Regions from separate parts of the Diaphorobacter oryzae DSM 22780 genome, predicted to be linked through region 4. Evidence: predicted binding sites of a transcription regulator. Region 4 holds the regulator's gene; each other region holds the start of a gene.
The links. Region 4 encodes sigma-54, which starts transcription at its own class of promoters, with help from an activator protein. Its sites were predicted from a motif close to TGGCANGNAANCTGCTTT; they were not measured.
Positions count from the first base shown of each region.

Region 1: the regulator sigma-54 is predicted to act here: its motif matches at 3,455-3,472, upstream of glnA (type I glutamate--ammonia ligase).
Region 2: the regulator sigma-54 is predicted to act here: its motif matches at 4,818-4,835, upstream of BP68_RS10245 (TorF family putative porin).
Region 3: the regulator sigma-54 is predicted to act here: its motif matches at 4,935-4,952, upstream of adh (aldehyde dehydrogenase).

Region 1 is NZ_JCANUL010000003.1:1,527-9,410, reverse strand. It holds gene ntrC (nitrogen regulation protein NR(I)) at 1-107, opposite strand, end outside; gene glnL (nitrogen regulation protein NR(II)) at 158-1,228, opposite strand; gene BP68_RS06085 (hypothetical protein) at 1,252-1,764, opposite strand; gene glnA (type I glutamate--ammonia ligase) at 1,991-3,406, opposite strand; gene BP68_RS06075 (competence/damage-inducible protein A) at 3,576-4,397, opposite strand; gene BP68_RS06070 (EI24 domain-containing protein) at 4,407-5,276, opposite strand; gene BP68_RS06065 (sterol desaturase family protein) at 5,304-6,296, opposite strand; gene BP68_RS06060 (polysaccharide deacetylase family protein) at 6,355-7,182, opposite strand; gene BP68_RS06055 (YncE family protein) at 7,169-7,884, opposite strand, start outside.
Region 2 is NZ_JCANUL010000005.1:112,624-120,507, forward strand. It holds gene glcE (glycolate oxidase subunit GlcE) at 1-9, opposite strand, end outside; gene BP68_RS10220 (SMP-30/gluconolactonase/LRE family protein) at 125-1,084, opposite strand; gene BP68_RS10225 (ParD-like family protein) at 1,179-1,391, shown strand; gene map (type I methionyl aminopeptidase) at 1,388-2,155, shown strand; gene amt (ammonium transporter) at 2,225-3,640, opposite strand; gene glnK (P-II family nitrogen regulator) at 3,684-4,022, opposite strand; gene BP68_RS10245 (TorF family putative porin) at 4,048-4,779, opposite strand; gene BP68_RS10250 (YifB family Mg chelatase-like AAA ATPase) at 5,001-6,542, shown strand; gene BP68_RS10255 (fibronectin type III domain-containing protein) at 6,742-7,884, shown strand, end outside.
Region 3 is NZ_JCANUL010000001.1:285,516-293,399, reverse strand. It holds gene BP68_RS01355 (enoyl-CoA hydratase-related protein) at 1-387, shown strand, start outside; gene BP68_RS01350 (threo-3-hydroxy-L-aspartate ammonia-lyase) at 566-1,555, shown strand; gene upp (uracil phosphoribosyltransferase) at 1,677-2,306, shown strand; gene BP68_RS01340 (GNAT family N-acetyltransferase) at 2,303-2,878, shown strand; gene BP68_RS01335 (Na/Pi cotransporter family protein) at 3,014-4,744, shown strand; gene adh (aldehyde dehydrogenase) at 5,012-6,535, shown strand; gene adhP (alcohol dehydrogenase AdhP) at 6,645-7,676, shown strand; gene BP68_RS01320 (DUF779 domain-containing protein) at 7,690-7,884, shown strand, end outside.
Region 4 is NZ_JCANUL010000002.1:319,675-327,558, forward strand. It holds gene BP68_RS04705 (thiol:disulfide interchange protein DsbA/DsbL) at 1-4, shown strand, start outside; gene lptA (lipopolysaccharide transport periplasmic protein LptA) at 160-807, shown strand; gene lptB (LPS export ABC transporter ATP-binding protein) at 816-1,604, shown strand; gene BP68_RS04720 (RNA polymerase factor sigma-54) at 1,657-3,231, shown strand; gene BP68_RS04725 (IPTL-CTERM sorting domain-containing protein) at 3,454-7,851, shown strand.

The DNA of each region.
Region 1 (7,884 bases), on a different contig from region 4:
TCGCGCGCCTGCGTGAAGCTGCGCGTGGGCAGGTTCTCGCGCGCCAGCGCCTTTTCCAGGACGAAGCGGATCGATGGGTCGTCGTCTACTATCCAGATCGGCTTCATGTGTTCTAGCTCCCTTTCCCCGATTTCCCGGTGGTTTGACACGGCGGAACTCAGGGCAGAGGGATGAGGATGCGAAAGTCCGTGCGGCCTGGCCTGCTTTCACACTCGATCAGGCCATGGTGCCGCTGCACAAAGGTTTGCGCCAGCGTCAGGCCCAGCCCCGATCCCCCGTCCCGGCCCGTCACCAGCGGATAGAAGATCCGCTCCTTGATGGCTTCGGGCACGCCCGGTCCGTTGTCGATGACATGCAATTCCAATGCCAGCCGGTAGCGCTGGCGGCCGAACGTGACCTGCCGGGCCACGCGCGTGCGCAGGGTGATCACCGCATCGCCGGCCGCAATGCGCGCGGAGAGCGCCTGGGCCGCGTTCTGCACGATGTTGAGCACGGCCTGAATGAGCTGCGCACGATCGCCGCGGAATTCGGGTATGGAGGTGTCGTAATCGCGCTGTACGCACAGGCCCTGGGGGTATTCGACAAGGATCAGGGAGCGCACGCGCTCACAGACCTCGTGGATGTTCACGTCGCCCACCAGATGGGGATGGCGGTGCGGCGCGAGCAGCCGGTCCACCAGGCTTTGCAGGCGGTCGGCCTCGTGGATGATGACCTGGGTGTACTCGGTGAGGTCGGGGCTGTCGAGCTCCATCTCCAGCAGCTGCGCGGCGCCGCGGATGCCGCCCAGCGGGTTCTTGATCTCGTGCGCGAGGTTGCGGATCAGCTCCTTGTTGGCCAGGGCCTGCTCGCGCAGGCGCTCCTCACGGTCCTGGCGTGCCTGGGCCTCCAGGGGCCACAGCTCCACCAGCACATCGCCGTTGTGCTCCACCACCGTCACGCTGGCATGCACGGGCAGCGCCTCCTGCTGCGTGCGGCGCAGCACGGCCTCGAAGCGCAGCGCCGCGAAATCCCGCCCCCGCGCACCGGCCAGTGCCGTCTGCATGATCGTCGGATCGGTGAATAGACCACAGAAGTCCACGCCCTCCAGCGTACGGCGCGACAGGCCCAGGGCGTTTTCCAGCGCGGCATTGACGAACACCGCAGCGCCGTCGGGATGCAGGACGGCAGTGAGCGTGGAGACGAGGTCCAGCGCCTGGTAACGCTCCGGCGGGTTCGGCGCTTGAATGATCGCTCCTCGGGGTGCGGGCCTGCTTATTTATTCAGGCGCGCCAGCTCGCGCTTGATGCCTGCCACATCGGCTTCGGCACGGGTCACGCCGGCCTTGAGCTCGGCCGTGCGCTCGATATAACCCTGCGGGTTGCGCATCTCCAGCGCCGTCCGCTGGGGCGAACCATCGTTGTATTCCTTGCGCAGATCGGCCAGCCGGGACTCGGCCTTGCGCAGCTCGGCCTCGAGAATGGCGCGTGCATCCGCGTCCCGCGCACGCTGGTCGGCCGCATCCACGCGCGGCGCATTCGCGGGCGAACTGCTGCTGGTACCGCTGCCGGAGGTCGATGCGCTGGAGCCGCCCCCCGACGTGGCCGCGGCCGGCCGGGATCCCTGGAGCACAGTCACATTGCCGCCCTCCACGAGCTTGCAGCCACGCTCCTTGGCCTGGGTGGCGTTGTTGGTGTATTCGTTGCCGCAACGGTAGATGCGGTCCTGCCCCCAGGCGGGGTGCAGCACGGCGACAAGGGCAGTCAGAGCAAACAGTGTGTTTTTCATGGAGTTCCTCACATGGCATGCGTCAGGCATGCGCAATGCAGGCAAGTATCCCGCAATCACCCGATGGCGCCAATTGCGCCCGGCCAACCCGGCGGGATTGAAGCAGATCCTTGCAACCTGCCCAATGTTCCATGCGGGCCTGCGTCATATATAAAAAAAGCGGCCGAAGCCGCTTCTTTTTGCTGGTCAAGAGGACATACGCCGCAAGGGGCGCACGGCCCTTGGCTTACAGCGAGTAGTACATGTCGTACTCGACGGGGTGCGGAGCCATGCGGAAGCGCTGCACTTCGCCCATCTTGAGCTCAATGTAGGCGTCCAGCATGGCGTCGGAGAACACGCCACCCTTGGTCAGGAAGCCACGGTCCTTGTCCAGCGCCTCCAGGGCCTGGTCCAGGCTATGGCACACGGTGGGCACCAGCTTGTCTTCCTCGGGCGGCAGGTGGTACAGGTCCTTGGTGGCGGCCTCGCCCGGGTGGATCTTGTTTTCCACGCCGTCCAGGCCGGCCATCATCAGGGCCGAGAAGCACAGGTAGGGGTTGGCCAGAGGATCGGGGAAGCGTGCCTCGATGCGGCGGCCCTTGGGGTTGGCCACATAGGGGATGCGGATCGAAGCGGAACGGTTGCGCGAGCTGTAGGCCAGCTTCACTGGCGCCTCGAAGCCGGGCACCAGGCGCTTGTAGCTGTTGGTGCCGGGGTTGGTGATGGCGTTCAGCGCGCGGGCGTGCTTGATGATGCCGCCGATGTAGTACAGGGCATAGTCCGACAGGCCGGCATAGCCGTCACCGGCGAACAAGTTCTTGCCGTCCTTCCAGATGGACTGGTGCACATGCATGCCGGAGCCGTTGTCGCCCGCGTAGGGCTTGGGCATGAAGGTAGCCGTCTTGCCATAGGCGTTGGCCACGTTCCAGATCACGTACTTCATGACCTGGGTCCAGTCGGCGCGCTCGACCAGCGTGCTGAACCTGGTGCCGATCTCGTTCTGGCCGGCGCCCGCCACTTCGTGGTGGAACACCTCGACCGGAATGCCCAGCGACTCGATGATCAGGGACATTTCGGCACGCATGTCCTGCGTGCTGTCCACGGGAGGCACGGGGAAGTAGCCGCCCTTGACGGTGGGGCGGTGGCCGCGGTTGCCGCCTTCCAGCTTGGCACCGCTGTTCCAGGGGGCTTCGTATTCCTCGATCTCGAACATGACCTTGCCGGGCTCGTTGGACCAGCGCACGCCGTCGAAGATGAAGAATTCGGGTTCCGGGCCGAAGTAGGCCGTATCGCCCAGGCCGGAAGCCTTCAGGTAGGCCTCGGCGCGCTTGGCAATGGAGCGGGGGTCGCGGTCATAGGCCTTGCCGTCGCCGGGTTCGATCACGTCGCACTGCAGGAACAGCGTGGTTTCCTCGAAGAACGGATCGATGTTGGCGGTACTGGGGTCAGGCATGAGCTGCATGTCCGAAGCCTCGATGCCCTTCCAGCCGGCAACGGAGGAACCATCGAACGCGTGGCCGGAGGCGAACTTGTCTTCGTCGAAGTGGGACACGGGCACGGTCACGTGCTGTTCCTTGCCACGGGTGTCCGTGAAGCGGAAGTCCACGAACTTGACCTCGTTCTCCTTCACCATCTTCATCACGTCTGCAACGGTCTTGGCCATCAGGGTTCTCCAGGAATAGAAGTGCTCATCAAAAATGATGCGGAAAGAAAAGCAGTTTGCATGCCAACGTACCGGTACACACACCGGGCCGGGGCACCTGCGGCGGCCTGCCTTAGAACGCCGCCATTACGCACCAATACAGTGCATGCATTTTATGCGGCGCGCCCTTTTACAAATGGCGCACCACTTCAGGGCCCATGGAAGACCCAATCTGGTGCAATGCCCGGCGTAAGTCCTCCCATGCCGGTGGCACCAGCGCCGCCGCGCCCTTGACCCCCAGCTCCACATGGCGCCCGTGCACGGGGTGGTCCACACTCGGCAGGCTGAAGACCTTGATGCCGGGGTGCGCGGCCTCTATGCGTTCCATCAGCGGAGTGAGCGCGGCCTCCATCGCGCCATAGAGCACGATGGAGTGCTCGGTCTGCGGCTGGCGGTTGAACCACTGCGCGCAGTGGTGGTCCAGCACCCACTCCACCATCGGCCAGGCCATCACCGGAAAGCCGGGAACGAAATGCACCGAGCCACCGCCCGGCCCGTCGCACGAAAAGCCCGGAATCTTGTTGTAGGAATTGGGAATGATGCGCGCGCCTTCGGGAAACACGCCCATGTTCAGCCGATGCAGGTTGTCCGGTCTATCGGGGGTGAACACCTCGCCCTGCTCGCGCGCCACGTCCTGCATGCGCTCGCGAATGAGCGCCTGCGCCTGCGGATGCGGCACCAGGGGGCACCGCAGCGCGGCAGCCGCACACTGGCGGGTGTGGTCGTCGGGCGTGGCGCCGATGCCGCCGCAGCTGAAGACGACGTCCGACGTGGCAAAGGCCCGCTGCAGCGCCGCCGTGATGCGTGGCCGGTCATCCCCCACATAGTCGGCATAGGCCAATGCCAGGCCACGGGCCGCCAGCAATTCGATGACCTTGGGCAGGTGCTTGTCAGCCCGCTTGCCCGACAGAATTTCGTCGCCGACGATGATGAGGCCGAAGGAAGGGGTCATGGGCGGGGATTACTCAGAAGAAGCCGGAAGTGCAGGCGCAGTGGCGGGTGCCGCGGGATTCACGACCTCCGGCGCACCCTCGCCCCGCTCCTGCCGCAGCCGCTGTAGTGCCGCCAAACAGAAATGGGTGAACCACAGGGACGAGAAAGCGAACACCAGCGTATAGATCCAGATGGCCACGGGCACCAGCACGAAGAACGCCGCGGCAAACACCACGCCGGAGGCCCAGACAATGCCCGGCGCCGCCCCCAGAAAGCCGGTCAACACCCCGATGCTCAGCAGGCTCAGCCTGTGGCGCTTGAAGATTTCCTGGCGCTCGGGCTTGCTGGCATGGTCGGCCAGCGCGTCGAAGGCCATGACACGGTAGGTCAGCCAGCCCCAGATCAGCGGTGGCAGCACCAGTACCAGGGGCGGTACCAGCCACAGCGGCACGGAGATGACCAGAGCGAGCAGCGCCGCAACCGTCGATGCCAAGGACCACAGCACGCTGGCGATGAAGGAGCCGCCGCGCTTGCGCTGCAACTGCGGAAAGCGCCGTTGCGCCACCAGTGTCACCACCGCCGGCGCCATCAGCACGGCCACGGCCAGCACGCAGACGATGACGATCAGCGGGGTGGCGCCCATGAGCACAAGCAGCGGCGCCAGCGCCACGGGCAGGTTGTCCACGCCGAAGTTGCCCAGCCACCCCCACAGCAGGGCCAACCAGTCGGAGCCTTCCAGCGCGCCCTGCATCCAGGCCACCGCTTGGGCCCAGAACAGGTAGCCGCCCCCCACGGCGACAGCCGTGATCAGCAGCAGCGGCAGCAGCGACAGCGCGATGACGCGCGGAATCAGGCAGTAGCCCGCCGCACGCCAGAAAGAATCAAGGAGTAGCCCCATGCGCGCAAGCATAGCGCCATTGGATGATCAGGCGCGCCCCACCAGGCGCAGCAGGCCGCGCCACTGCTGCGCCCAGAAGCCCGCGCCATAGTCGCGCACCTGGCCATCCGCGCCGGGTTCGACCTGGTCACGCACGCCGGTGGGGTCGTAGCGATGCTCGAAATTGGCCGTGCCGAACAGCATGTCCCACCATGGCAGCAGCACACCGAAATTGTGGCCTCCCAGCACCGTGGCACGCGAAGCCCCTGGCGCGGGCGCCTGCGACTCGTGTCCGATCCCTATCGCATGGTGCAGGCGGTGAAAGCGTGGGCTGACCCACAGGCGCTCGCCGAAGCGGCCGAACCACAGGCGCAGATTGGCATGGTGCAGGTTTTCGCTGAGCTGGGTGAGCGCCACGATGGCAACGAACTGGCCCGGCGCCACGCCTATGCATTGGGCCACGACGACGAGGATGACATCGCGCAGCAGATCGTCCAGCAAGTGGTTGCGGCTGTCGCTCCACATGGTCATCTGGCGCTGCGAGTGGTGCAGGGAGTGCAGCCGCCACCACCAGCCGAACTGGTGCTGCCCGCGGTGGATCCAGTAGTCCACGAAGTCGAACACCAGCAGGTACAGCAGCAGGCTCGCGATGGGCTGGTCCGTCACTCCGGGCCACAGCGCATCGAGCTGAAAGGTCTGCCAGCCGTGCACCCGCAGCGCGCCGAACACATCGCTCCACACCGGGGTCAGCGTGAAGAACAGCACCAGCCGGAACAGGCCCAAGCGATGGATCAGCGTGTAGAGCACATCGGTACGCACGGCGGCGCGGTCGCGCAGCGGCTCCACCGGCCGCCAGCGCTCCAAAGGTGCAATCACCGCCAGCATGACCACCAGCTGCAGCAGGCCGACCAGCAGCCACCCCGTGGCGTCATAGCCGTCCTCCAGCACGCTGGCCTGCCCGAGCGCAAACAAGAGGGGCTGCACCAGCGACTCGAAAAGCCATTGCTGTGCGGCATCAAACGGCTGGGTCAGCCAGGGCATGGGATTCACCATCGCATCGGGGGTTGTCTGCGCCCAGCATAGCGCCGGGCTGTGTCAGTTATGACTTGGCCTTCATGCCGTAGTCGGGATGCTCGCGCAAGGTCCGAAAGCACAGCCCTCGCTCCTTCAAGCCCTTGATGAGCGGTTCCAGCACGGCCGGCGCCCATGCGTCCTTGCGCGACCAGATGCCCAGATGGGCCAGCAAAATGTCGCCGTCGCGGATGGACCGCAAGGCCTGTTCCAGCAGCATCTTGTTGCTGTAGCGCTCGCTGGGCAGTTCGTCGCCCAGGAATCCGGCAGAAGTCCAGCCCACATGCGTGTAGCCGCAGGACTGGGCGGTCGCGAGCAGGCGCCGGGATGTCTTGCCACCCGGCGCGCGGAACAGGGGCAGCGGCTCCTTGCCGGTCATGGTGCGCAAGCGGTGCGCCGCGCCATCGATCTCGGCACAGTACTGGGCCTCCGTCATCGAGAAATCCTCGCCGGCGCGCGGGCCAGCCGACGGCCGGACCCGGAACGAGGGGCGCTGCTGCGTGCCCGCATCGGCGCGCCAGTACACATGGTGCAGCGTGTGCGAGGCGAATTCATGCCCTTCGGCAGCACGCGCACGCCACCAGGGCGCCCACTGCTCGTCCAGGCTGCTGCCGCCACTCAGCGTGCGCTCGTCGGCCGCGAAGAAAGTGGCCTTCACCCGCTGCCGCTGGAGCACCTCGGCCACCAGATTCGCGACGCCCATATGGCCCGTATCCAAGGTCAGATACACCACACCATTACAGTCATTTTGGGCCTTCGCGCTTATAGGAAAAGCGCAAGCAGCTATAATATTTATAGCAAAAAAAAAGCGAAGCACAGGCCACGCACCTGGCATCCACTTCTCAGCGCGGGGCATGCTTCAGCGTCCAGACGCCATGGGGCGATTTGCCGACGTTGATGGCGCGCACCACCTTGCGCTCCTGGGTATCGATGACGAGCATCTTGCGCGCCCAGCGCGCACTGACATAGATCCAGCGGCCATCGGCCGAAACGTCCATGCAATCGGGACCGCCTGGCGCCGGATAGACGTCCACCACACGCTGCGCCTGCATGTCGATCTTGCTGATGGTGTTGGCGACCCGGTTGCTGACGAACAGGTGTCGCCCGTCGCCCGTCGCACGAAAGGCGTGCGCCCCGTCACCGGTCTTGATGCGCTGCACGCTGCGCGGCTGCTCGCCCGAGATGTCGAACACCTCCACACTGTCGCTGCCAGTCAGGCCCACAAAGACATGTTTGCCATCGGGGGCGCCATAGACATCCGCCGGCATGGCCCCCGTCTTCGTCCGCCACTTGATCTTCTGTGTCGCCAAGTCGATGGCCACCAGCTCATCGCTGTCCTGCATGGTCGAGTACACCGTACGGCTGCCACTGTCGATCCAGAGATGGCTGGGCGTCTTGCTCGTCGGAACACGCTGCACCAGGGTCAGGTCCTTGCCGTCCCAGCGATAGAAGTCCACATGGTTGAGCCGGTTGGCTGCCGTCACCAGCCATTTCATGTCCGGCGAAAAGCGCAGATGGTACGGATCGACAATGCCGCGCACCGTGCGCTGCACCTGTG
Region 2 (7,884 bases), on a different contig from region 4:
TGTATCCATGGGGCGATGGTACTGCCCACCCCGCGCACGGGGCGCCCGGGCCGGTTTGAATTTTTTGAACGCCCCGCGTGAGCGCAATCGCGCGGCGCCGCGCGTCCAGGGCCTGCCGGCGCGCTCAGCCCAGCGCGCACCCGGCCACGGGCAGGCCCGGCACCGCCACGCGCGTGGCCAGCAGCTGGCCCGACAGCGGCCAGCGCGCCAGCTCGGCCGCGCCGCGGCCCTGGCGCGCGGAGGTGACGAACAGCGTGCGCCCGTCCGGCCCGCCCAGGCAGGGCATGGTGGGGCAGGCCAGCGGCGTGGGCAGCTCGGCCAGTACCCGGCCCTCGGGCGACAGGCGCAGCACGCGCGCACCCTCGTACAGCGCGCACCAGTAGGCGCCCTCGGCATCCACAGTGGCGCCATCGGGGCGGCCGCCATAGGCCGGCCCGCCCGGATCGTCCGTTTCCGCACTCCAGCCCGGCGGCTTGGGGTCGAAGCGGTGCAGCACGCGCGGCGCGCCCACGGGTTCGCGCTGGGCGTCGCAGTCCCAGGCGCGGATGGTGTGCGTGGGCGTGTCGCTCCAGTACAGCGTGCGACCGTCGGGCGACCAGGCCAGGCCGTTGGCCGTGGCCACGCCCCCCAGCATGCGGCGCACGCGCGCCGCGCCGGGGCCGCGCGCGTCGATGCAGTACAGCGCGCCCACGCTCTGGCGCGGCCCGCTGGCGGGCTCGTGCACCGTGCCCACCCAGAAGCGGCCGAGCGCGTCGCACTTGCCGTCGTTGGCGCGCTCGGTGGCGGGGTCGATGGGCAGGCGCGCGATGGTCGTGAGCGGCCCGCCCCAGTGCGGCGCGTGGCAGATGCGGTCGCGCAGCGCCAGCACCAGGCCGGCGGGCGCGCCGTCGCGGTGCGCGGGAGCGATGCAGCCGGGCTCGGCCGGCAGGGGCCAGCGCTGCACCGCGCCGCCGTCGGCCTCGCTGCGCAGCACGGCGCGCCCGGCGATGTCCACCCAGTACAGGCGCGCCTCCTGCGGGTGCCAGAAGGGGGACTCGCCCAGTTGCGCGGGCGGAGCGGCCAAGGGCGTCCAGTACGGTTGCATACGGGCATTGTCCCGCAGCACCATCGCGCCGGTCGTGGGCCTTGCTTTTGGCGATAGCATATAATTCATATACGTTCTATATACGAATCACATCATGGGCATTGTGAACATCGACGATGACTTGCACGATCAACTGCGCAAGGCAAGCGCCGTGTCGTGCCGGTCGATCAACGCGCAGGCCGCCTTCTGGATCAGGATCGGCATGCTGTGCGAAATGAGTCCGACGCAGAGCTTCAACGACATCGTTGCCCGCGAACTGCGGGCGGCCGGCGTTGCACCACCCACCGCTGCGGCGGCTGAGGCATGACCAAGCGGCCGGAGGAAATCGCCTTGCTCGCGGAGTCCGGCAGGCTGCTGGCGGAAGTGTTCGGCCGCCTGGATCGGCTGAACCTGATCGGCATGTCCACTTTGCAGGTCAACGAGCTGGTCGATGACCTCATCGTGAATGGCCTGGGAGCCCGCGCGGCCAGCAAGGGGCAGTACGGCTATGCCTACGCGCTCAACGCCTCTCCCAACCATGTGGTTTGCCACGGCGTCCCCTGCGCGACGGACATCCTGCAAAACGGCGACATCGTCAATTTCGACATCACGCTGGAGAAGAACGGCTACATCGCCGATTCCAGCAAAACGTATCTGGTGGGCGAGGTCCCGCTGGCAGCCAGGCGGCTCGTGCAGGTGGCCCACGAGGCAATGTGGAAAGGCATCTGGGCCGTTCGCCCTGGTGCCACGCTCGGCGATGTGGGGCATGCCATCGAGCGGCACGCCCGCCGCAGCGGCTATTCGGTCGTGCGGGAATACTGCGGGCACGGCATTGGACGCCAAATGCATGAACCTCCGCAGGTACTGCACTGGGGCCGGCCTCGCACGGGCCTGGTGCTGCGAGAAGGCATGGTGTTCACCATCGAACCGATGATCAACCAGGGACGACATACCGTCCGAACCGAAGAGGACGGCTGGACAGTCGTCACACGCGACGGCAAGCTGTCTGCGCAGTTCGAGCACACCGTGGCCGTGACCGGCAGCGGTGTGCGGGTCTTGACCCTGCGCGCCGAGGAAAAGACGCTGCACTGACCCTGCACCGGAACAAAAAAAGGCCCGCGCGAGGCGGGCCAAATTTCCTTGGAAGCAACAGGTACCGGTTCAACGGTGGTAGGCCGTCTCGCCGTGGGAGGTGATGTCCAGGCCCTCGCGCTCGGCCTCCTCGCTGACCCGCAGGCCCACCAGCAGGTCGGCGATCTTGTAGGCAATGACGGACACCACGCCGGACCACACGATGGTGAACAGCACGCTCTTGACCTGGATCCACACCTGCGCGCCCATGCGGAAGGTGTCGGGCGTCAGGCCGCCCGTGCCGCCCAGGCCCTGGGCCGCGAACACGCCGGTCAGGATGGCGCCCACGATGCCGCCCACGCCATGCACGCCGAACACGTCGAAGGCGTCGTCGGCCTTGAGCATCTTCTTGAGCCCGCCCACGCCCCACAGGCACACCAGGCCGGCGATCAGCCCGATCACGATGGAGCCCATGGGCCCCACGAAGCCGGCGGCCGGCGTCACGGCCACCAGGCCCGCCACAGCACCCGATGCGGCGCCCAGCATGGAGGCCTTGCCCTTGTGCAGCGCCTCGCCGGCGATCCACGACAGCGTGGCGGCCGAGGTGGCCAGCACCGTGTTGATGAAGGCCAGGCCGGCGGCGGCGTTGGCGGCACCGGCAGAGCCGGCGTTGAAGCCGAACCAGCCCACCCACAGCAGCGATGCGCCCACCATGGTCAGCGTGAGCGAGTGCGGCGTGAACGCCTCGCGGCCGAAGCCGATGCGCCGGCCCACCATGTAGGCGCCCACCAGGCCGGCGATACCGGCGTTGATGTGCACCACCGTGCCGCCCGCGAAGTCCAGCGCGCCGTCGGCCGCCAGCAGGCCGCCGCCCCACACGATGTGGGCCATGGGCACGTAGCTGAAGGTGAACCACAGCAGCGCGAAGATGAGCACGGCGGCGAACTTGATGCGTTCGGCGAACGAGCCCACGATCAGCGCCACGGTGATGGCCGCGAACGTGCCCTGGAAGGAGACGAACACGTATTCAGGGATCGTGGCCAGCGCGCCGAAGGTGTCCATGCCCACGCCCTTGAGGAAGAGCTTGGCGAAGTCGCCGTAGTACCGCCCCTCGCCCGAGAACGCCAGGCTGTAGCCGTAGATGGACCACAGCAGCGAGACCAGCGCGAAGACCACGAACACCTGCATCAGCACCGACAGCATGTTCTTGCTGCGGCCCAGGCCGCCGTAGAACAGGGCCAGGCCGGGGATGATCATGAGGATCACCAGCAGCGTGGAGGTCAGCATCCAGGCGGTGTCGCCGGAATCGACCTTGGGCGCGGGCGCCGGGGCGGGCGCTGTGGCCTCGGCGGCGGGGGCCGCAGCGGCGGGCGCGGGCGCCTCGGCCGCCACCGGGGCGGCGGTGGCGGTGGCCGCCTCGGGCGCGGCGGGTGACTGGGCCAGCGCGGCGGCGGCGCCGGCCAGCAGGCCTATTCCAAGCAGGAAGGAAGCAAGCAGTTTTTTCATGGCGAATCTCTGTGTGTCTGGAGGGACGAAGGCCTGCGCGTGCTTACAGGGCATCCTTGCCGGTCTCGCCGGTGCGGATGCGCACCACCTGCTCGAGGTGGGCCACGAAGATCTTGCCGTCGCCGATCTTGCCGGTGCGGGCCGCGCCCTCGATGGCCTCGATGACGCGCTCCACCAGCTCGTCGGACACGGCGGCCTCGACCTTCACCTTGGGCAGGAAGTCCACGACATATTCGGCGCCGCGGTACAGCTCGGTATGGCCCTTCTGGCGGCCGAAGCCCTTCACCTCGGTCACGGTGATGCCCTGCACGCCGATGTCCGACAGGGCCTCGCGCACCTCGTCGAGCTTGAAGGGTTTGATGATGGCGGTGACCATTTTCATGATCGTTTCCTTTCGACGGTCCGGTTTACAGGGTCTTGGTGAGCGTGACGATCAGGCGGGCCTTGTTGGCATCGCCGAAGAAGTCCTTCTTGTTGGCACCCGCCACGGCCGCGGACAGCGACAGGCCGCCCCCGAAGTCGTAGGCGCCGCCCAGGCTGTAGTCCACGTAGCTGGGCACGCCCAGGTCCCGGATGTCGCCAGCAAAGCGGGTGTAGCCCACCGAAGCCTTCAGCGTGATGCTGGGCGCCACTTCCTGCACGAAGGCCAGGTTCAGGTAGCCCGTGTTGCGGCCGCGGTTGCTCGAGGTCTTGGCGCCGGCCCAGCCGAAGTAGTCCTTGGACACCGTGTGCGAGTACTTGGCCGTGACCGGCCCATAGGTGGCCGCGCCATACAGCTCGGTGGTGTTGCCCGTGGTATTGCCGGGATAGAGGTAGGTGAGCGCACCCACGTCCAGGTCCACCGCGCCGGCCTTGAACTTGTAGCCGCCGTAGAGGTCGACCTCGACCGAATTGCCGGGCAGCCAATCCACGCTGGAGTTCCAGTTGCCCACATAGAAGCCGCTCTCGCCGAAGCTGTAGTCGAAGCCGCCCTGGAGGGCCGGGCTCACCGCCTTGATGCGGTTCACGTCCTGGTCCTGGCCACGGAACTTGTAGTTGGTGGTCAGGGACACATTGCCCGTGAGTTCGGCGCTGGCCAGGCCAGGCACGGCCACGGCGACACAGGCAAGGCTCAGGGTCTTCAGGGAAAGGCGGGGCATGTTTCCTCCGGGGGTGTTGAAGTGGCTGATACCCCCCCAATGCATGGACCGTGCCACCCCACGCCAGGCCCCTGCGCGCACCGCCCGGGTACATTTGGCGGCGCACATGCAGTGACGGGGATTGCATCTGGCCGCATATCGCACCAATTCAGTGCGACAGCGCCCCCTGCGAGCCACCCACTGCGCCGATCGCACGCACCTGCCTGGGGAGAGTCCGCACGATGAGTCTTGCTTTGGTGCAAAGCCGCGCCCTGCTGGGCCTGCAGGCGCCCGCCGTCACCGTCGAAGTGCATCTGGCCAATGGCCTGCCCAGCTTCGCCCTGGTCGGACTGGCCGATGTGGAGGTGAAGGAGGCGCGCGAGCGCGTGCGCTCGGCGCTGCAGAACGCCGGGCTGGAGTTTCCTTCCAACAAGAAAATCACGGTCAACCTGGCGCCGGCCGATCTGCCCAAGGACTCGGGCCGCTTCGACCTGCCCATCGCCCTGGGCATCCTGGCCGCCAGCGGGCAGATCGCCGCCGACCGGCTGGAGGGCTGGGAGTTCGCCGGCGAGCTGTCGCTGTCGGGCCTGCTGCGGCCCGTGCGCGGCGCGCTGGCCACCAGCCTGGCGCTGCGCGCGCTGCAGCCGCCCGTGCGCATGGTGCTGCCGCCGGGCAGCGCCGAAGAGGCCGCCCTGGTGCCCGGCGCCGAGGTCTACCGCGCGCGCCACCTGCTCGACGTGGTGCGCCAATTCCTGCCCGCCGCCACGCAGCCGCCGCCCCCGGACGGCGACACCGGCTGGCAGCGCCTGCAGGCCGCGGCGCCCGCGGTGCACGGCGGCGGCCCCGACCTGGCCGACGTGAAGGGCCAGGCGGCCCCCAAGCGCGCGCTGGAGATCGCCGCCGCCGGCGGCCACGGCGTGCTGCTCGTCGGCCCGCCGGGCTCGGGCAAGTCCATGCTGGCCCAGCGCTTCGCCGGGCTGCTGCCGCCCATGGGTGTGGAGCAGGCGCTGGAGAGCGCGGCCGTGGCCAGCCTGGCCGGGCGCTTCACGCCCGCACAGTGGATGCAGCGCATCACCGCCAGTCCGCACCACAGCTGCAGCGCCGTGGCGCTGGTGGGCGGAGGCTCGCCCCCGAAGCCGGGCGAGATTTCATTGGCGCACGAAGGCATTTTGTTTCTGGATGAATTTCCGGAGTTCGCCCGCAACGCCCTGGAGGCCCTGCGCGAGCCGCTGGAGAGCGGGCGCATCACCATCGCCCGGGCGGCGCAGCGCGCGGAGTTTCCGGCGCGCTTTCAGCTCGTCGCCGCCATGAACCCCTGCCCCTGCGGTTTCTTCGGATCGCACCAGCGCGCCTGCCGCTGCACGCCCGACCAGATCGCACGCTACCAGGGCAAGCTGAGCGGCCCGCTGCTGGACCGCATCGACCTGCATGTGGAGGTGCCCGCCCTGCCCGCCGAGGAACTCTTGAACGCCCCCGCCGGCGAACCCAGTGCCGCCGTGCGCGAGCGCGTGGCCCGCGCGCATGAACGCGCGCTGCGGCGCCAGGGCGGGCCCAACCAGGCGCTGCAGGGCCGGGACCTGGACCGCCTGGCCGCGCTGGACGAGGCCGCCACCCGCTTCCTGCAGGCCGCCGCCGCGCGCCTGGCCTGGTCGGCCCGCAGCACGCACCGCGCGCTGAAGGTGGCCCGCACCATCGCCGACCTGGCCGGCAGCGACACCGTGGGCCCGGCCCATGTGGCCGAGGCGGTGCAGTACCGGCGCGCCCTGCTCAAGCCGGACCACTGAGCGCCCGTCCGCGGCGGCACAGCCGGCCCATGCCGCCGCGCGCCTACCGCACCAGGCACCGCCTTTGCCTAGTCCATTTGTGCGATGGGCAAGGCGGTCGCGCCTGTCTACGATGCCCGGCAGTCGGCGGTTTTTTTGCCTTTTTTGGCACTTCACCCTTTACCGACAAGCGCCAAAAGCTATCAAAACAGGAGCATTCATGCACCGCCATCCCCTCTTCTTCCCACGCCTTGCGGCGGCGCTGTACTGCGCGGCGGCCGGCCCGGCGCTGGCCTGCGTGGGAGTGAGCCTGAGCACGGCGGGCGACAGCGCCTGCACCGTGCCCGCGGGCGTGCATGCGCTGGTCTATGAGGTGGTGGGCGGCAACGGCGGCGACAGCGCAACCAGCTACTCCCATCTGCCGCACACCATCGGCCGGGGCGGCAAGGGCGCGCGCATCACCGGCCTGCTGCCGGTCACGCCCGGCGAGACGCTGCACCTGACCGTGGGCGGCAACGGCAGCAGCCCCTCCACGCCCTGGGCCATCGGTGGCGGCGGCGGCGGGTACTCGGCCATCGCCCGGCCCGGCGGCGCCACCCTGGCCCCGATCGTTCTTGCCGCGGGGGGCGGCGGAGGCGGCGGTGGAACAAGTCGAGCCGGCGGCAATGCCGACACCCCTGCCCCCAACGTCAACCCGGACGCCGGCGGCCAGGCCGGTACAGCCGCCAGCGGCGGCGCGGGCGGTGCATCGGTGGGTCCCAGCGCGTACGGCCCTGGCGGTGCGGGCGGCCACCTGGCCCAGGCGGGGGCCGCCGGGGGCGACGCCACTTACGGCGGCGGCGGTGGCGGCGGCGGCGGCTTCGGCGCTGCGGCCCCGCTGGGCAGTACGGGTGGCGCGGGCGGCACGGGCGGAGGCAACGCCAACGGCGGGAACGGCGGCGCGAATGGCGGAGGCATGGGCGGCGGCAGCTCGGAGCCGACCGCCCCGGGCGGCGGCGGCGGCGGTGGGGGCTATACCGGCGGCGGCGGCGGCGGACATGTGGGCGGCGGCGGTGGGGGCGCCAGCCTGACGCCCAACGACGGGACATGGCAGCTGGGCGACGGCCTGCCGCGCATCACGCTCGCCATCGCACCACCCGAGGCATGGATCTCGGCCCACACCCAGCTCACCCCCAGCTCCGTCACGCTGAACGGCACGGTGCGGGCGGTGGGCGCGGATATCAGCACCACCTCCTTTCGCTACGCCACGGACCAGGCCACCGTGGACGGCGGCGGCGGCACCCCGGTGCAGGCCACGCCCGCCACGGCCACCGTGGCCGCCGGCGCCACCAGCGTGAGCGCGGGCCTCAGCGGCCTGGCGCCG
Region 3 (7,884 bases), on a different contig from region 4:
GGCACGCTGCAGCGCCTGCCCAAGCTCATGCCGCTGGGCCTGCTCAAGGAGCTGGCCTACACCGGCCGCCGCCTGCCGGCCGAGCGCGCGCTGGCCAGCGGCCTGGTGACGGAACTCTTCGACACCCAGGAAGACCTGCTGGCCGCCGCCCTGGCCTGCGCGCGCGAGATCGCCGCCAAGCCGCCCGTGGCCATCTGGGGCACCAAGCAGGCCGTGCACTACGCGCGCGACCACGGCGTTCAGGACAGCCTGCGCCAGATGGGCTGGCTGCAGGGCGCGATCTGGAGCAACCGCCACCTGGGCGAATCCGTGGCCGCCATGAAGCAGCGCCGCGCGGGCGCGTTTCCCGCGCTGGCGCCGTTGCAGCGCTTCGGCGACCTGGACTGAACGCCGCCGCCGGCCGCCTTGCCGCGCCGGCCAGCGCAGTTACATCAAACTTCATAGCTGCCTACGCTTGCTGCATGGGCGCTGCAGGCATTTTTGCTGCTGAAACACCCCGGGCCGGGCTATGATGCACCGGCGCGCCACCGCGCGCCCCCATTCCAACCCGCGTTCGACAGCCGCCATGAACCTGCCTCGCCCGCCCCTGCCCACCTACGACGACGTCGCCGAAGCCGCCCACCGCCTCAAGGGCATGGCGCACCACACGCCGGTGCTGCGATCCAGCACGGCGGATGCGCTGCTCGGGGCCGAACTGTTCTTCAAGTGCGAGAACCTGCAGCGCATGGGCGCGTTCAAGTTCCGCGGCGCCTTCAACGCCCTGGTGCAGTTCAGCGACGCGCAGCGCCGGCGCGGCGTGCTGGCGTTCTCGTCGGGCAACCACGCGCAGGCCATCGCCCTGTCGGCGCGCCTGCTGGAGATGCCGGCCGTCATCGTCATGCCCGAGGACGCGCCCGCCGCGAAGATCGCCGCCACGCGCGGCTACGGCGCCGAGGTCGTCACCTACAACCGCTTCACCGAGGATCGCGAGGCCATCAGCCGCCGCCTGGCCACCGAGCGCGGCATGACGCTGATCCCGCCCTACGACCACGCCCACGTGATCGCGGGCCAGGGCACGGTGGCCAAGGAACTGCTCGAAGAGGTGCCGCAGTTGGACTACCTGTTCGTGCCCCTGGGCGGCGGCGGCCTGCTGTCGGGCAGCCTGCTGGCGGCCGGCGCGCTGGCGCCGCACTGCCAGGTGATCGGCGTGGAGCCCGAGGCCGGCAACGACGCCCAGCAGTCGCTGCGCGCCGGCCAGATCGTGCGCATCGACACGCCCAGCACCATTGCCGACGGCGCCCAGACCCAGGCGCTGGGCACGCTCACCTTCCCCCTCATCCACGCCGGCGTGTCGGACATCGTCACCGCCACCGACGCCCAGCTGATCGAGGCCCTGCGCTTCTTCGCCGAACGCATGAAGATCGTGGTCGAGCCCACGGGCGCGCTGGGCTTCGCTGCCGCCCGCCATGGCGGCCTGCGGCTGCAGGGCAAGCGCGTGGGCATCGTCATCAGCGGCGGCAACGTGGACCTGGCGCGCTACGCGCAGTTCCTGGCCACGGAGCCGGCGGGCGGCTGAACCGCCGGGCCGCCAGGCCACCCGATATGGCCCTGCTGCGGCCATGGCCCCCGGGGCCCGGGTGCAAAATTCCGGCTTCACGAACGTCCTTTCTCCTTTCACCCATAAGAGGCACCAGCCCATGAGCAACGTCCACGTCATCGACCACCCCCTGGTGCAGCACAAGCTGACCCTGATGCGCAAGAAGGACGCCAGCACCAACAGCTTCCGCCGCCTGCTGGGCGAGCTGTCCACCCTGATGGCCTACGAGGTCACGCGCGACATGCCGCTGCAGGACGTGACCATCGAGACCCCGCTGGAGACCATGACCGCCAAGATGATCGACGGCAAGAAACTGGTGCTGGTGTCCATCCTGCGCGCGGGCAACGGCTTCCTGGACGGCATGCTCAACGTGGTGCCCGGCGCGCGCATCGGCCACATCGGCCTGTATCGCGACCCCGAGACGCTGCAGCCCGTCGAGTACTACTTCAAGATGCCCTCCGAGATGGCCGAGCGCGACATCATCGTGGTCGACCCCATGCTCGCCACCGGCAACTCCGCCGCCGCCGCCGTGCAGCGCCTCAAGCAGCTGCAGCCGCGCTCCATCAAGTTCGTCTGCCTGCTGGCCGCCCCCGAGGGCGTGGCCACCCTGCAGCAGGCCCACCCCGACGTGCCGATCTACACCGCCGCCATCGACCGCGAGCTCGACGAGCACGGCTACATCCTGCCGGGCCTGGGCGACGCGGGCGACCGCATCTTCGGCACCAAGTGAACGCGCCCCCCGCCAACTGGCTGGCCACGCCCCGCCTGCGGCTGCGGCCCTGGACGGACGCCGACCGCGCGCCCTTCGCGGCGCTCAATGACGACGCGCAGGTGATGGAGCATTTCCCCGCGCGGCTCACCCGCGCGCAAAGCGATGCCATGGCCGACCGCATCGAGGCGCTGATCCACGAGCGCGGCTGGGGCTTCTGGGCCGCCGACTGCCTGCTGGACGGGACGCCCCGCTTCATGGGCTTCGTGGGCCTGCACACGCCCGCGCCCGAGCTGCCCTTCGCCCCCTGCGTGGAAATCGGCTGGCGCCTGGCCCGTCCCTACTGGGGCCAGGGCCTGGCCAGCGAGGCCGCACGGCTGGCGCTGCGCGTGGGCTTCGACTGGCTGGGGCTGGAGGAGATCGTCGCCTTCACCGCCGTCGGCAACCTGCGCTCCCAGGCCGTCATGCGGCGCCTGGGCATGCGCGAATGCCCCGGCGAGGCCTTCGAGCACCCGGCCCTCGCGCCCGGCCATCCGCTGCGCGCGCACTGCCTGTACCGCCTGCAGCGCGGCGCCTGGGCCGCAACGGCCTGAGGGGCCGGCGGGCCTGTCTGCGGGCAGGAATCTCCATAGAATCGGCCTTTAGCGCCCGGATGACCGGCGCTGATAGCTATTCATTCAATAGCAAAACACCCCGCCGCAAAACTCCGCAAGCCCCGCCCCAACGCCTTGACCGCCAGCACCACTCCCTTGCTCGCCGCCGGCACGCTGCTGGGCGGCATCGGCCTGTTCCTGCTGGGCATGACCATGCTGACCGACGGCCTGAAGCTGGCCGCCGGGCGCGCGCTGGAGCGCATCCTGGCCGCGTGGACGCGCACGCCGCTGCACGGGCTGGTGACGGGCGTGGCGCTCACGGCGCTGGTGCAGTCGTCCACCGCCATGACGGTGGCGGCCATCGGCTTCGTGAACGCCGGGCTGCTGGGCTTCAGCTCGGCGCTGTGGGTGGTGTTCGGCTCCAACCTGGGCTCGTCGGTCACCGGCTGGCTCGTGGCCTGGCTGGGCTTTGCGATGAAGGTGGACACCTTCGCCCTGCCCTTCATCGGCGCGGGCATGGCGCTCACCCTCGCCGGCAGCGGCACGCGGCGCGGCGCGCTGGGCCAGGCGGTGGCCGGCTTCGGCGTGCTGTTCCTGGGCATCGAGCTGCTGCGCCAGGGCTTCACGGGGCTGGGGCCGCAGGCGCTGCCGCCGCTGTCCAGCGACCTGCCGGGCCTGGCGCTGGCCGTGCTCATCGGCCTGGCGATGACGGTGGTGCTGCAGGCCTCCTCGGCCACGCTGGCCGTGGCGCTCACCGCCGTGGCGGGCGGCTCGCTGGCGGTGGAGGTGGGCGCGGGCCTGGTGATCGGCGCCAACGTGGGCACCACGCTCACCGGCATCCTGGCCGCCATCCGCGCCACCGCCAACGCACGGCGGCTGGCCGCGGCGCATGTGCTGTTCAACGTAGTCACGGCGGCGGTGGCCCTGGCGCTGCTGTCGCCGCTGCTGGCGCTCATCCACGCGCTGGGCCTGTGGTTCACCGGCAAGGGGGATGCGGTGACGCAGCTCGTGCTGTTCCACACCGCCTTCAACGTGCTGGGCGTGCTGCTGATGTGGCCGCTGTCCGCGCCGCTGGCGCGCTTTCTGCTGCGGCGCTTTCGCTCGTCCGAGGAGGACGAGGCCCGGGCGCGCTTTCTGGACCACAACGTGGCCGCCGTGCCCGCGCTGGCCCTGCAGGCCCTGCGCCGCGAGATGGCCCGCGTGGGCCACCAGGCCATGCGCCTGGCGGCCGATGCCACGCGCCTGGTGCCCACGGGCGCCACCGCCACGGCACCGCCGCAGGCCGGCGCACAGCTCACCCGCCAGCTGCAGACCCTGGAACAGCTGCAGCAGCAGGTGGGCGCCTTCGTCAGCGACGTGAGCCGACAGGCCCTGTCGCGCGACGTGGCCGAGCAGATGCCCGAGCTGCTGCGCATCGCCGGCTACTACGACACCCTGGCGCGCGTGATGCACCAGACGGGCCTGCAGGCCCTGCGCGCGCCGCGCCCCGAGTCCGCAGCCATGCTGGCGGACCACCCGCTGCAGGCGCTGGCCCCCGCCTGCGCGGCGGCGCTGGGCTTCTTTGCGGCGGCCGATCCGCAGGCCGCCACGCCCGAGGGCGCCGCCGGCGACACCCCGGCCGCCGTGGACGCCGCCCAGGCCCGCTTCGACGCGGCCTACGAGGACGCCAAGGCCGACCTGCTGCGCGCCGGCGCATCGGGGCGGCTGGAGGTGGCCGCCGTGCACGAATGGGCCGGCCTGCTGGGCGACCTGCGCCGCGCCGTGCAGCAGGGCCACAAGGCCGCCACGCGTCTGGCGGCGCTGCCGCCGCTGGCCCCGCTGCCCGCCGACAGCGCACCGCACACCGGGGCGGGCCCGGAAGTTTGAGCAAAAATGGCCTGCAGCGCCCGTCCATCAAGCGCAAACAGCTACTGAATCAATAGCAAACCACCGCGCTGCGCCCCGCCCTGGCCGGGGCACGGCTGTGCCGCTTTGGAACACCGGGCCGGAACAGCCGTTGCCCCGCCACGGCACAGCGCGCGACACCGGCCGCCGCCCGCCCCCTGTGCGGCCGCGCTGGCATGGCTATTGCGGTAAGAGGTACGCCGCCCGCTCCGGGCAGCGAAACACCCATAACCACCCAGGAGACACAGCATGAACATGGCCGAAATCGCCAGCCTTGGCATCGCCAACCCCTACAAGCAGCAGTACGGCAACTACATCGGCGGGCAGTGGGTGCCGCCCGCGGACGGGCAGTATTTCGAAAACGTCTCGCCCGTCACCGGGCAGGTGTTCACCGCCGTGCCGCGCTCCAACGCCAAGGACATCGACGCCGCGCTGGACGCCGCGCACAAGGCCAAGGCGGCCTGGGGCCGCACCTCGACCACGACACGCGCCAACATCCTGAACAAGATCGCCGACCGCATGGAGGCCCACCTGCTGCAGCTGGCGGTGGCCGAGACCATCGACAACGGCAAGCCGCTGCGCGAGACCATGGCGGCCGACATTCCGCTGGCCATCGACCATTTCCGCTACTTCGCCGGCGCCGTGCGCGCGCAGGAGGGCGGCATCAGCGAGATCGACGGCGACACCATCGCCTACCACTTCCACGAGCCGCTGGGCGTGGTGGGCCAGATCATTCCGTGGAACTTCCCCATCCTGATGGCCGTGTGGAAGCTGGCCCCGGCCCTGGCCGCCGGCAACTGCGTGGTGCTCAAGCCGGCCGAGCAGACGCCCGCCTCCATCCTGGTGCTGATGGAGCTGGTGGGCGACCTGCTGCCGCCCGGCGTGCTCAACGTGGTCAACGGCTTCGGCCTGGAGGCGGGCAAGCCGCTGGCGTCGAGCAACCGCATCGCCAAGATCGCCTTCACCGGCGAGACCACCACCGGCCGGCTGATCATGCAGTACGCCAGCCAGAACATCATCCCGGTGACGCTGGAGCTGGGCGGCAAGAGCCCCAACGTCTTCTTCGAGGACGTGATGGCCGCCGACGACGGCTTCTTCGACAAGGCGCTGGAGGGCTTCGCCATGTTCGCGCTGAACCAGGGCGAGGTCTGCACCTGCCCCAGCCGCGCGCTGATCCAGGAGTCGATCTACGAGCGCTTCATGGAGCGCGCGCTCAAGCGCGTGGCCGCCATCAAGCAGGGCCACCCGCTGGACAAGAGCACCATGATCGGCGCCCAGGCCTCGCAGGAGCAGCTGGAAAAAATCCTCTCCTACCTCGACCTGGGCAAGCAGGAAGGCGCCGAATGCCTGATCGGCGGCGCGCGCAACACTGCGCTGGGCGGCGACCTGGCTGGCGGCTACTACGTGCAGCCCACGGTGTTCAGGGGGCACAACAAGATGCGCATCTTCCAGGAGGAGATCTTCGGCCCCGTGGTGTCGGTGACCACCTTCAAGACCGAGGAAGAGGCGCTGGAGATCGCCAACGACACGCTGTACGGCCTGGGCGCCGGCGTGTGGAGCCGCGATGGTGCGCGCGCCTTCCGCATGGGCAAGGGCATCCAGGCCGGGCGCGTGTGGACCAACTGCTACCACCACTACCCCGCGCACGCGGCGTTTGGCGGCTACAAGCAGTCGGGCATCGGCCGCGAGAACCACAAGATGATGCTGGACCACTACCAGCAGACCAAGAACCTGCTGGTAAGTTACACCCAGCAGCCGCTGGGCTTCTTCTGAGCCCCGGCTTCCCCGCCTGCCGCTCTGCGGCAGGCACCGCCCGCGGCGGCGGGCGCCTTCGGGCCGGCCCGCCCCGCACCCCGTCACCACAGAGAAGGAGGTTCCCCCCATGCCAGCCAAGACGATGAAGGCCGCCGTTGTGCGCGAATTCGGCAAGCCGCTGACCATTGAGGAAGTGCCCGTGCCCCGGCCGGCGGCCGACCAGATCCTGGTCAAGATCGAGGCCTCGGGCGTGTGCCACACCGACCTGCACGCCGCCGAGGGCGACTGGCCCGTCAAGCCCAATCCGCCGTTCATCCCCGGCCACGAGGGCGTGGGCTTCGTCGCGGCCGTGGGCGCCAACGTCAAGCATGTGAAGGAAGGCGACCGCGTGGGCGTGCCCTGGCTGCACTCGGCCTGCGGCTGCTGCACCCATTGCCTGGGCGGCTGGGAAACGCTGTGCGAGTCGCAGAGCAACACCGGCTATTCGGTCAACGGCGGCTTTGCCGACTACGCGCTGGCCGACCCCGCCTACGTCGGCCACCTGCCCAAGGAGGTGGGCTTTGTGGAGATCGCGCCCGTGCTGTGCGCCGGCGTGACGGTCTACAAGGGCCTGAAGGTGACCGACACCAAGCCCGGCGACTGGGTGGCCATCTCCGGCATCGGCGGCCTGGGCCACATGGCCGTGCAGTACGCGCGCGCCATGGGCCTGAACGTGGCCGCCGTGGACGTGGATGACGACAAGCTGGCGCTGGCCCGCCGGCTGGGCGCCAGCGTGACGGTGAACGCCCGCAACGCCGACCCGGCGGCCGTGCTGCAAAAGGAGATCGGCGGCGCGCACGGCGCGCTGGTCACGGCCGTGTCGCCCCAGGCCTTCGAGCAGGCGCTGGGCATGGTGCGGCGCGGCGGCACGGTGTCGCTCAACGGCCTGCCGCCGGGCAACTTCCCGCTGCCCATCTTCGACATGGTGCTGCGCGGCGTGACGGTGCGCGGCTCCATCGTGGGCACGCGGCTGGACCTGCAGGAGTCGCTGGACTTCGCCGCGCGCGGCCAGGTCAAGGCCACGGTGAGCACCGAGCGGCTGGAGAACATCAACGACGTGTTCGCCCGCATGCACAAGGGCCAGATCCAGGGGCGCGTGGTGCTGGACATGGCCGCCTGACGGGAGCGCGCGCATGGACTCGCCCGCCCCCGCTGCCGCCCGCGTGTCGGCCACGCCCGCTGCCGCGGCCCTCATCGAGCGGCTGATGGCCCAGCACGGCCCGCTGATGTTCCACCAGTCGGGCGGCTGCTGCGACGGCAGCGCCCCCATGTGCTTCGCGCGCGGGGAGTTCCTGGTGGGCGACGCCGACGTGCTGCTGGGCGAGATC
Region 4 (7,884 bases):
CTGAGGCTTTTGCGCGGCCTGGCCGGCTGCACCGCACGAGGCGCGCCCCGGTGGCGCGCCTTTTTTTTCGTCCCCGCGCGGGCCCGGCGCGACCATCGTGGCAAAGTGCCGCTGGCGATGCCCATCGCGTCAGTACAATGACCGCAAGATTCGTGCCCTATGAGAACTCGACTGCCCTCCCTCCTTTTGCTCGGCGCCCTGGCATTGGCCCTGTCGTCGGGTGCGCACGCCGAGAAGGCCGATCGCAACAAGCCCATGAACATCGAGGCCGACGCGCTGCGCCACGATGAGCTCAAGCAGACCAGCGTGTTCACCGGCCGCGTGGTCATGACCAAGGGCACCATCGTGCTGCGCGGCACGCAGCTGGAGGTGCGCCAGGATGCCGACGGCTTCCAGTACGGCGTGGTGACGGCCGAGCCGGGCAAGCGCGCCTTCTTCCGCCAAAAGCGCGACACCCCGCCGGGTGCGCCCGACGAGTTCGTCGAGGGCGAGGGCGAGGTCATCGAATACGACGGCCGCGCCGACAACGTGAAGTTCATCCGCCGCGCCGAGCTGCGCCGCTATCGCGAGGCACAGCTCACCGACGAGCTAGCGGGCGCGCTCATCGTCTACAACAACCTCACGGACGTGTTCACCGTGGACGGGCAGAAGGCGGCTCCTGCCGGCTCCAGCGCGGGCACGCCGGGCGGCCGGGTGCGCGCCGTGCTCTCGCCCAAGGAGCCCGCCGTGGGCAAGGCCCCCGCGCCCGTGCGCACCGAACCGCCGGTGCTGCGCCCGAGCACCAGCCTGGGCGGCGGCGCCAAGTGAGCGCGGCCGTGAGCGCAGCGCGCGTGTCTGCCGCGCCCCAGGAGGCGCGCGAGGGTGTCAGCCGGCTGGAGGCGCTGCACCTGGAGAAGTCCTACGGCAGCCGCAAGGTGGTCAAGGACGTGTCGGTGGTCGTGCAAAAGGGCGAGGTGGTCGGCCTGCTGGGCCCCAATGGCGCGGGCAAGACCACGTCGTTCTACATGATCGTGGGCCTGGTGCCCTGCGACGGCGGGCAGATCAGCATCGACGGTCAGACCGTCACCCACATGCCCATCCACCGGCGCTCGCGCCTGGGGCTGTCCTACTTGCCGCAGGAGGCCTCCATCTTCCGCAAGCTCAACGTGGAAGACAACGTGCGCGCCGTGCTGGAGCTGCAACGGGACGCCGACGGGCGGCCGCTGGCACGCGCCGAGGTCGAGCGCCGGCTCACGGAGCTGCTGGAGGAGCTGCGCGTGCAGCACCTGCGCAAGTCGCCGGCGCTGGCACTGTCGGGCGGCGAGCGCCGCCGCGTGGAGATCGCCCGGGCGCTGGCCACGCAGCCGCGCTTCATCCTGCTGGACGAGCCCTTCGCGGGCATCGACCCGATCGCCGTGATCGAGATCCAGCGCATCATCGGTTTCCTGAAGGCGCGCGGCATCGGCGTCCTGATCACCGACCACAACGTGCGCGAGACGCTGGGCATCTGCGACCACGCCTTCATCATCAGCGACGGCCATGTGCTCGCGCAGGGCACGCCGTCGGACATCGTCGACAACGCGGAAGTGCGCCGGGTCTATCTGGGCGAGCACTTCCGCATGTGAGAGTGATGGGCCGCCACCGCACGACGCAGGCACGGGCAGCGGGCGGCAGGCCATGAAGCCCAGCCTGTCACTGCGCGTTTCGCAGCACCTGGCGCTCACGCCGCAGCTGCAGCAGTCGATCCGCCTGCTCCAGCTCTCGACGCTGGAGCTGGCCCAGGAGGTCGAGCAGATGCTCGACGACAACCCCTTCCTGGAGCGCACGGCCGAGGAGGCGCCGCGCGAGGAGTTCGGCCTGGCGCAGGCCGACACCCCCGTGAGCGAGGACGACCGGCGGGTCGATGATGCTGCTTATTCAATAGCTGGTGACGCTCATTCCACGGGCTCTGAGGCCCAAAATGATGCCGAAACCTCCGCCCCCGCCGAGGCCCCCGACTGGGAGGGCGACGGCACGGTGGACATGGCGCCCGACGACAGCGAATGGGGCGGCGACGCGCCCGCGCGCAGCGGCGGCGACGGCGACGAGACCGATGCCACCGAGCTGGCCCGCAGCCACGAGTCGCTCACCGCTTTCCTGCACCGCCAGGCCCTGGCGCTGCGCCTGTCCGAGCTGGACATGGCCGCGCTGCGCTTTCTCATCGAATCGCTGAACGACGACGGCTACCTGGACGAGCCGCTGGAATCCCTGGCCGCCAGCCTGGCCGGTGCCGAAGACCCCGAGCAGCTCGAGGAGCTGGTGCACCGCTTCACCGTCGCCCTGCGCCTGCTGCAAAGCCTGGAGCCCGCGGGCGTGGGCGCGCGGGGGCTGGCGGAATGCCTCACGCTGCAGCTGCGCGCCATGGACCAGGACGAGGAGGGCGACCCCGCCGTGGTGCAGACGGCGCTGCGCATCTGCCAGCAGCCGCTGGAACTGCTGGCGCGGCGCGACGTGCGCCGCCTCACCCAGGCCTGCGGCGCCAGCGAGGAGGCCACGCGCGCCGCCATGGCGCTCATCGCCCGCCTGGAGCCGCGTCCCGGCCGGCGCTTTGCCGACGTGGACCGCAACATCATCGTGCCCGACGTGATCGTCAAGAAGACCGGGCGCGGCGCGCAGCAGGCCTTCAGCGTGCAGCTCAACCCCGACGTGATGCCGCGCCTGCGCGTGCACGACATCTACGCCGGCGCCCTGCGTGGGCACAAGGGCGGCGGCAGCAAAGGCGACGGCCACCAGGGCCTGCAGCAGCGCCTGCAGGAGGCGCGCTGGTTCATCAAGAACATCCAGCAGCGCTTCGACACCATCCTGCGCGTGTCGCGCGCCATCGTGGAGCGGCAGAAGAACTTCTTCGTGCACGGCGAACTGGCCATGCGCCCGCTGGTGCTGCGCGACATCGCCGACGAGCTGGGCCTGCACGAGTCCACCATCAGCCGCGTGACCACGGCCAAGTACATGGCCACGCCGCAGGGCACGTTCGAGCTGAAGTACTTCTTCGGCTCGGGCCTGGGCACCGAGACGGGCGGCAACGCGTCGAGCACCGCGGTGCGCGCCCTCATCAAGCAGTTCGTCGCGGCCGAGAGCCCCCACAAGCCCCTGTCGGACAGCCAGATCGCCGAGATGCTCAAGGAGCAGGGCATCGAGTGCGCGCGCCGCACCGTCGCCAAATATCGCGAGGCCCTCAAGATCGCGCCGGCCAACCTGCGCAAGGCGCTGTAGGCCGTACGGCCGCCGCAGCGGCGTGTGGCGCGGCCGCCACAAAGGCGTCGCCACGGCTGCAAATTACCCAATTTCAGGGATGTTGCACAAAGCAACAAATGGCTAGGATGGCGCGGCAACGTCCCAATGCCCAGCCGGGTTCATGGGCGTTTTGGCCTGCAGCCCTTGCGTGGCAAGCGCTTGCAGCTATCAATTTTGATAATTCACCACGCCATGCCCCCTTTGTCACGGATTGCTGCCGTCGGCGCGCTGGTCTGCGCCGCCGCGCTGGCCCTGCCGCTTGCACAGGCCCGCGAGCTTGCGCCCATCGACGCACTGGGCAGCGCGCCCCTGGCCATCCAGCCCAAGGCCGCGGCCTTGCCCGCGAACGTGCAGAGCCTGTCGCGCGAGGAGCGGCTGGGCCTGCCTACCTTCGTGCAGCTGCGCCCCTCCAGCATGGCCAAGGCCGTGCCGGCCAGCCCGGTCGATGCCGCGCGGGCGCAACTCAAGGCGCTGGCGCCCTTGTACGGGGTCACCCCGCAAGAGGTGGATGCCGCCCCGCTGCACCATGTGCAGACCCTGCCGGGCGGCGCCAGCCTGGTGCGGCTGACCAACCAGCGCGACGGCATCGAGGTGTTCCGCGACCAGGCCACCGTGCTGCTCAACGCACAGTCACAGGCCACGGCCATCGGCGGCTACCTGGGCAGCACCGCGCCGGCGCCTGTCCTCAAGGCCGCGCCGGCCACGGGCCTGGGCGCCGCCGACGCCGTGGCCCGCGCCCTGCAGGACTATGGCTTTGACGCCGGCGTGGCCCTGCAATTGCAGATGGCCGCGCCGCCCACGCCGGGCGACACGGGCCCGTACCAGTGGTGGGCGCTGCCGGAAGGCGTGAGCGGCGCCGAGGGCGCCACGCTGCTGCAGCCCGCGCGCCTCAAGCCCGTGTGGTTCCGCCTGCCGCAGGGGCTGGTGAGCGCCTACTACGTGGAGCTGCGGGTGCGGGAAGACGGCGAGGAGCATGTCTACGCCTACGTGGTGGCCGCCGACGACGGCCGCCTGCTGCTGCGCCACAACCAGACCGCGCACCAGCATGACTACCGCGTGTTCGCCGACCCGACGCCGCCGTACACGCCCTGGCCCGGCGCCCAGAGTCGCAACGGCCTGCCCCATCCCACGGGCACGCCCGATGGCTATGCCTCGCCCCTGACGGCTGCCACTCTGGTGAACCTGCGCAACGCGCCGTTCTCCCAGAACGATCCCTGGCTGCCTGCCGGTGCCACGCAGACCCAGGGCAACAACGTGCACGCCTACGCCGACCTGACCGCGCCCGATGGCTGGAACGCCGGCGACCTCGTGGCCCCCACCACGGCGCCGGGCGTCTTCGACTACGCCTACAACCACGGCCAGACGCCGCTGGCGGACAACAACCAGATTGCGGCCTCGGTGGTCAACCTGTTCTACGCCACCAACTGGCTGCACGACTGGTTTTACGACGCGGGTTTCGACGAGGCCGCCGGCAATGCCCAGGCCAACAACTTCGGCCGCGGCGGCCTGGGTGGCGATGCCATGCACGCGCAGGCGCTGGACTACAGCGGCACCAACAACGCCAACATGGCCACCCCGGCCGACGGCGCGCCGCCGCGCATGCAGATGTACCGCTTCGTCAACGCTGCGCCGTCGCTGGCTGAATTGGTGTCACCGGCGAGCGTGGCAGGTTCTTACGGTGCCATGGGCGCGGTGTTTGGCCCGACGGGCTTTGACCTCACCGCAGAGGTGGTTGCGGCAGTCCCCGCTGACGGTTGCTCGGCCATCACCAACGGTGCAGCGCTGGGGGGCAAGATCGCCTTGATTGACCGGGGCGGCTGTGAGTACTCCCGCAAGGTTCTGAACGCACAGAACGTGGGGGCCGCGGGCGTGGTGGTGGTGAACAACGTGCCTGGAGCGCCCATCCGGATGGGCAGTGGCGCCTATGGGGACCAGGTCACCATCCCGTCCATTCACATTGCACAGGCCGATGGCACGGTGTGGCGCAATGCGGTGGGCACTGTCACGCTGCACATGAAGGACCTGGGCGCCGCCGAGCGCAGCAGCGCGCTGGACAACACCATCATCGCCCACGAATGGGGCCACTTCATCAGCAACCGCCTGATCGGCGACGCCAGCGGCCTGGGCAGCAACCACGCGCGCGGCCTGGGCGAGGGCTGGGGGGACTTCCATTCGCTGCTGATGATGGTCTCCGATGTCGACCGCAACCAGCCCGGCAATGGCAACTTTCAGGGGGTGTATGCCACCGGTGCCTATGCCCTGGGCAGTGTCGAGCCGCCGGCGCTGGATCCAGCCAACGCGGCGTACTACGGCATTCGCCGCTACCCCTATTCCACCGACCTGACCAAGAACCCGCTCACGCTCAAGCACATCACCGATGGCGTGGCCCTGCCCGCCACGGCGCCGAGCAATCCCGCTGCAGGGGGCAACAACGCCGAGGTGCACAACACGGGCGAGGTCTGGGCCAGCATGCTGTGGGAGTGCTATGCCAGCCTGCTCAACGCGCACCCCTTCCAGGAGGCGCAGGACCGCATGAAGAGGTATCTGGTGGCGGGCTACAAGCTCACCCCCGTCAACCCCACGCTAACCGAGGCGCGCGATGCGCTACTGGCCGCCGCTGGGGCCAACGGCCCGGCCGACTACCAGCGCTGCGCCGCGGCCTTCGCCAAGCGCGGCGCCGGCGCGTTTGCGCTGGTGCCCGACCGCTACTCCGCCACCAACGCCGGCGTGGTTGAGAGCTTCTCCACGGACGGTGCGCTGGTGATCGAGGGCCTGCAGCTGTCGATGATTGCGGCGCCGGCCCAGCGTTGCGACGCCGACGGCGTGCTCGACAGCGGCGAAACCGGGGGGCTCTCCATCACGCTGCGCAACCAGGGCTTCCAACCCGTCAGTGGCGCGCAGCTGACGCTCTCGGCCGACGTGGCCGGCGTGCAGTTCCCCGATGGCGTGCTGGCCGTGCCCCCTGTCGGTGCTGCTGGTGCGACGGTCACCGTCACGGCGCGCGTGCAACTGGCGGGCCTGACCGTGCCCGGCGGCACCCGCATCACCGCCAGCCTGACGCATGCCGGGCAGCCCGCGGGTGCGGTCACGGGCACGCTCGATATGCCGCTGCACCGCGATGAGCTGCCCGCGCGGCTGGCATCGGACGATGCCGAGGCACTGGTCAGCGCCATGGCGTTCGGCAGCAGCGTTGCAGGGCAGGAGGGCGCATGGGCCATGAAGCGCTACGGCGCGCAGGACCAGCGCTACGCGGGCAGCACGCCGGCGGCTATCGGCTCGCACTGGATGCGCACGCCTGTGCTTCAGGTGGCTGCCACGGGCGACTTCATCGTGTCGTTCAAGCACCGCTACCGCTTCGAGCAGTCCGACGGCATGAACTGGGATGGCGGCCAACTGATGGTCTCCACCAACGGCGGTCCCTGGGCCAGCGTGGCTGCAGCGGCCGCGGGCTACAACGGCACGGTGGATGGGGGTAGCGGCAATCCGGCCCAGGGCCAGCAGGCCTATGTGGGCCAGAGCGCCGGCTGGCCCGCCATGGCCACCACCACCGTCAACTTGGGCACTGCCTACGCCGGCCAGAGCGTGCGCCTGGCCTGGGTGGTGCACACCGACCCCGAAGTAGGCACCGAAGGCTGGGAGGTGGACGACATCGTCTTCACCGGCATCACCAACACGCCTTTCCCGCAGATCGTGAGCGATGCGCAGGCTTGCAACAGCATGACGGTCATGGCGGGTACGCCGCAGTCGACCCCCGTGAACACTGCCTTCGCGCAGCCGCTGCGCGTGCGCCTGCTGGATGCCGGCAACGCGCCCATGGTCGGCGTGGCGGTGGGCTTTATGGCGCCGGCGTCGGGCGCATCGGCCACGCTGACAAGCAGCACGGCGGTGACCGACGCCAATGGCGAGGCCTCCGTGGCCGTGACCGCCAACGGCACGCAGGGCAGCTACAGCGTGACCGCGACGGCCCTGGGGCGCAGCACCAGCTTTGCGCTGCGCAACACCGCCGCGCCCGTGGGCACGGGCGGTGGCGGCGGCGGCGGGGCGCTGTCCATCAGCGGCCCATCGCCCAACGGCCAGGGCACCGTGACCGCCACGGTGCAGTCGGCCACCACGCCGCTGACCGCGCAGGCCTATTTCTCGCAGGCGCTGTTTGCCAGCGAGGCCGGGGCCGGTGCGCCCGCCATGGCGGGCTACCGCTTCCCGTACGGGCTGATGGGCTTTGCGCTGGAGAACGTGGGCGTGGGCAATGCCGTCACGCTGCGCATCCAGTACCCCGGCCCGGTGCCCAGCGGGGCCGAGTACTGGAAGTACGGCCGCACCACGCCCGCCGGCGCGCCGCACTGGCACCAGATTCCCATGACGCTGGTGGGTGGTGCCGGCTCGAGCACCATCGAAATCACGCTGGCCGATGGCGGCGTGGGCGATTCCGATGCGCGGCCCGACGGCACCATCACCGACCCCGGCGGCCTGCGCGTGCTGGCCGCGCCCCTGCCCGGACCGGGCGGCGCGGCGGCCATCCCGGCGCTGTCGCCCATCGCGCTGGCCCTGCTGGCGGCGGGCCTGGGGCTGCTGGGCTGGCGCCGCAGGTTTATGAGGTAAAAGTGGCTGTAGCGCTTGTCTGATAAGCGCTAA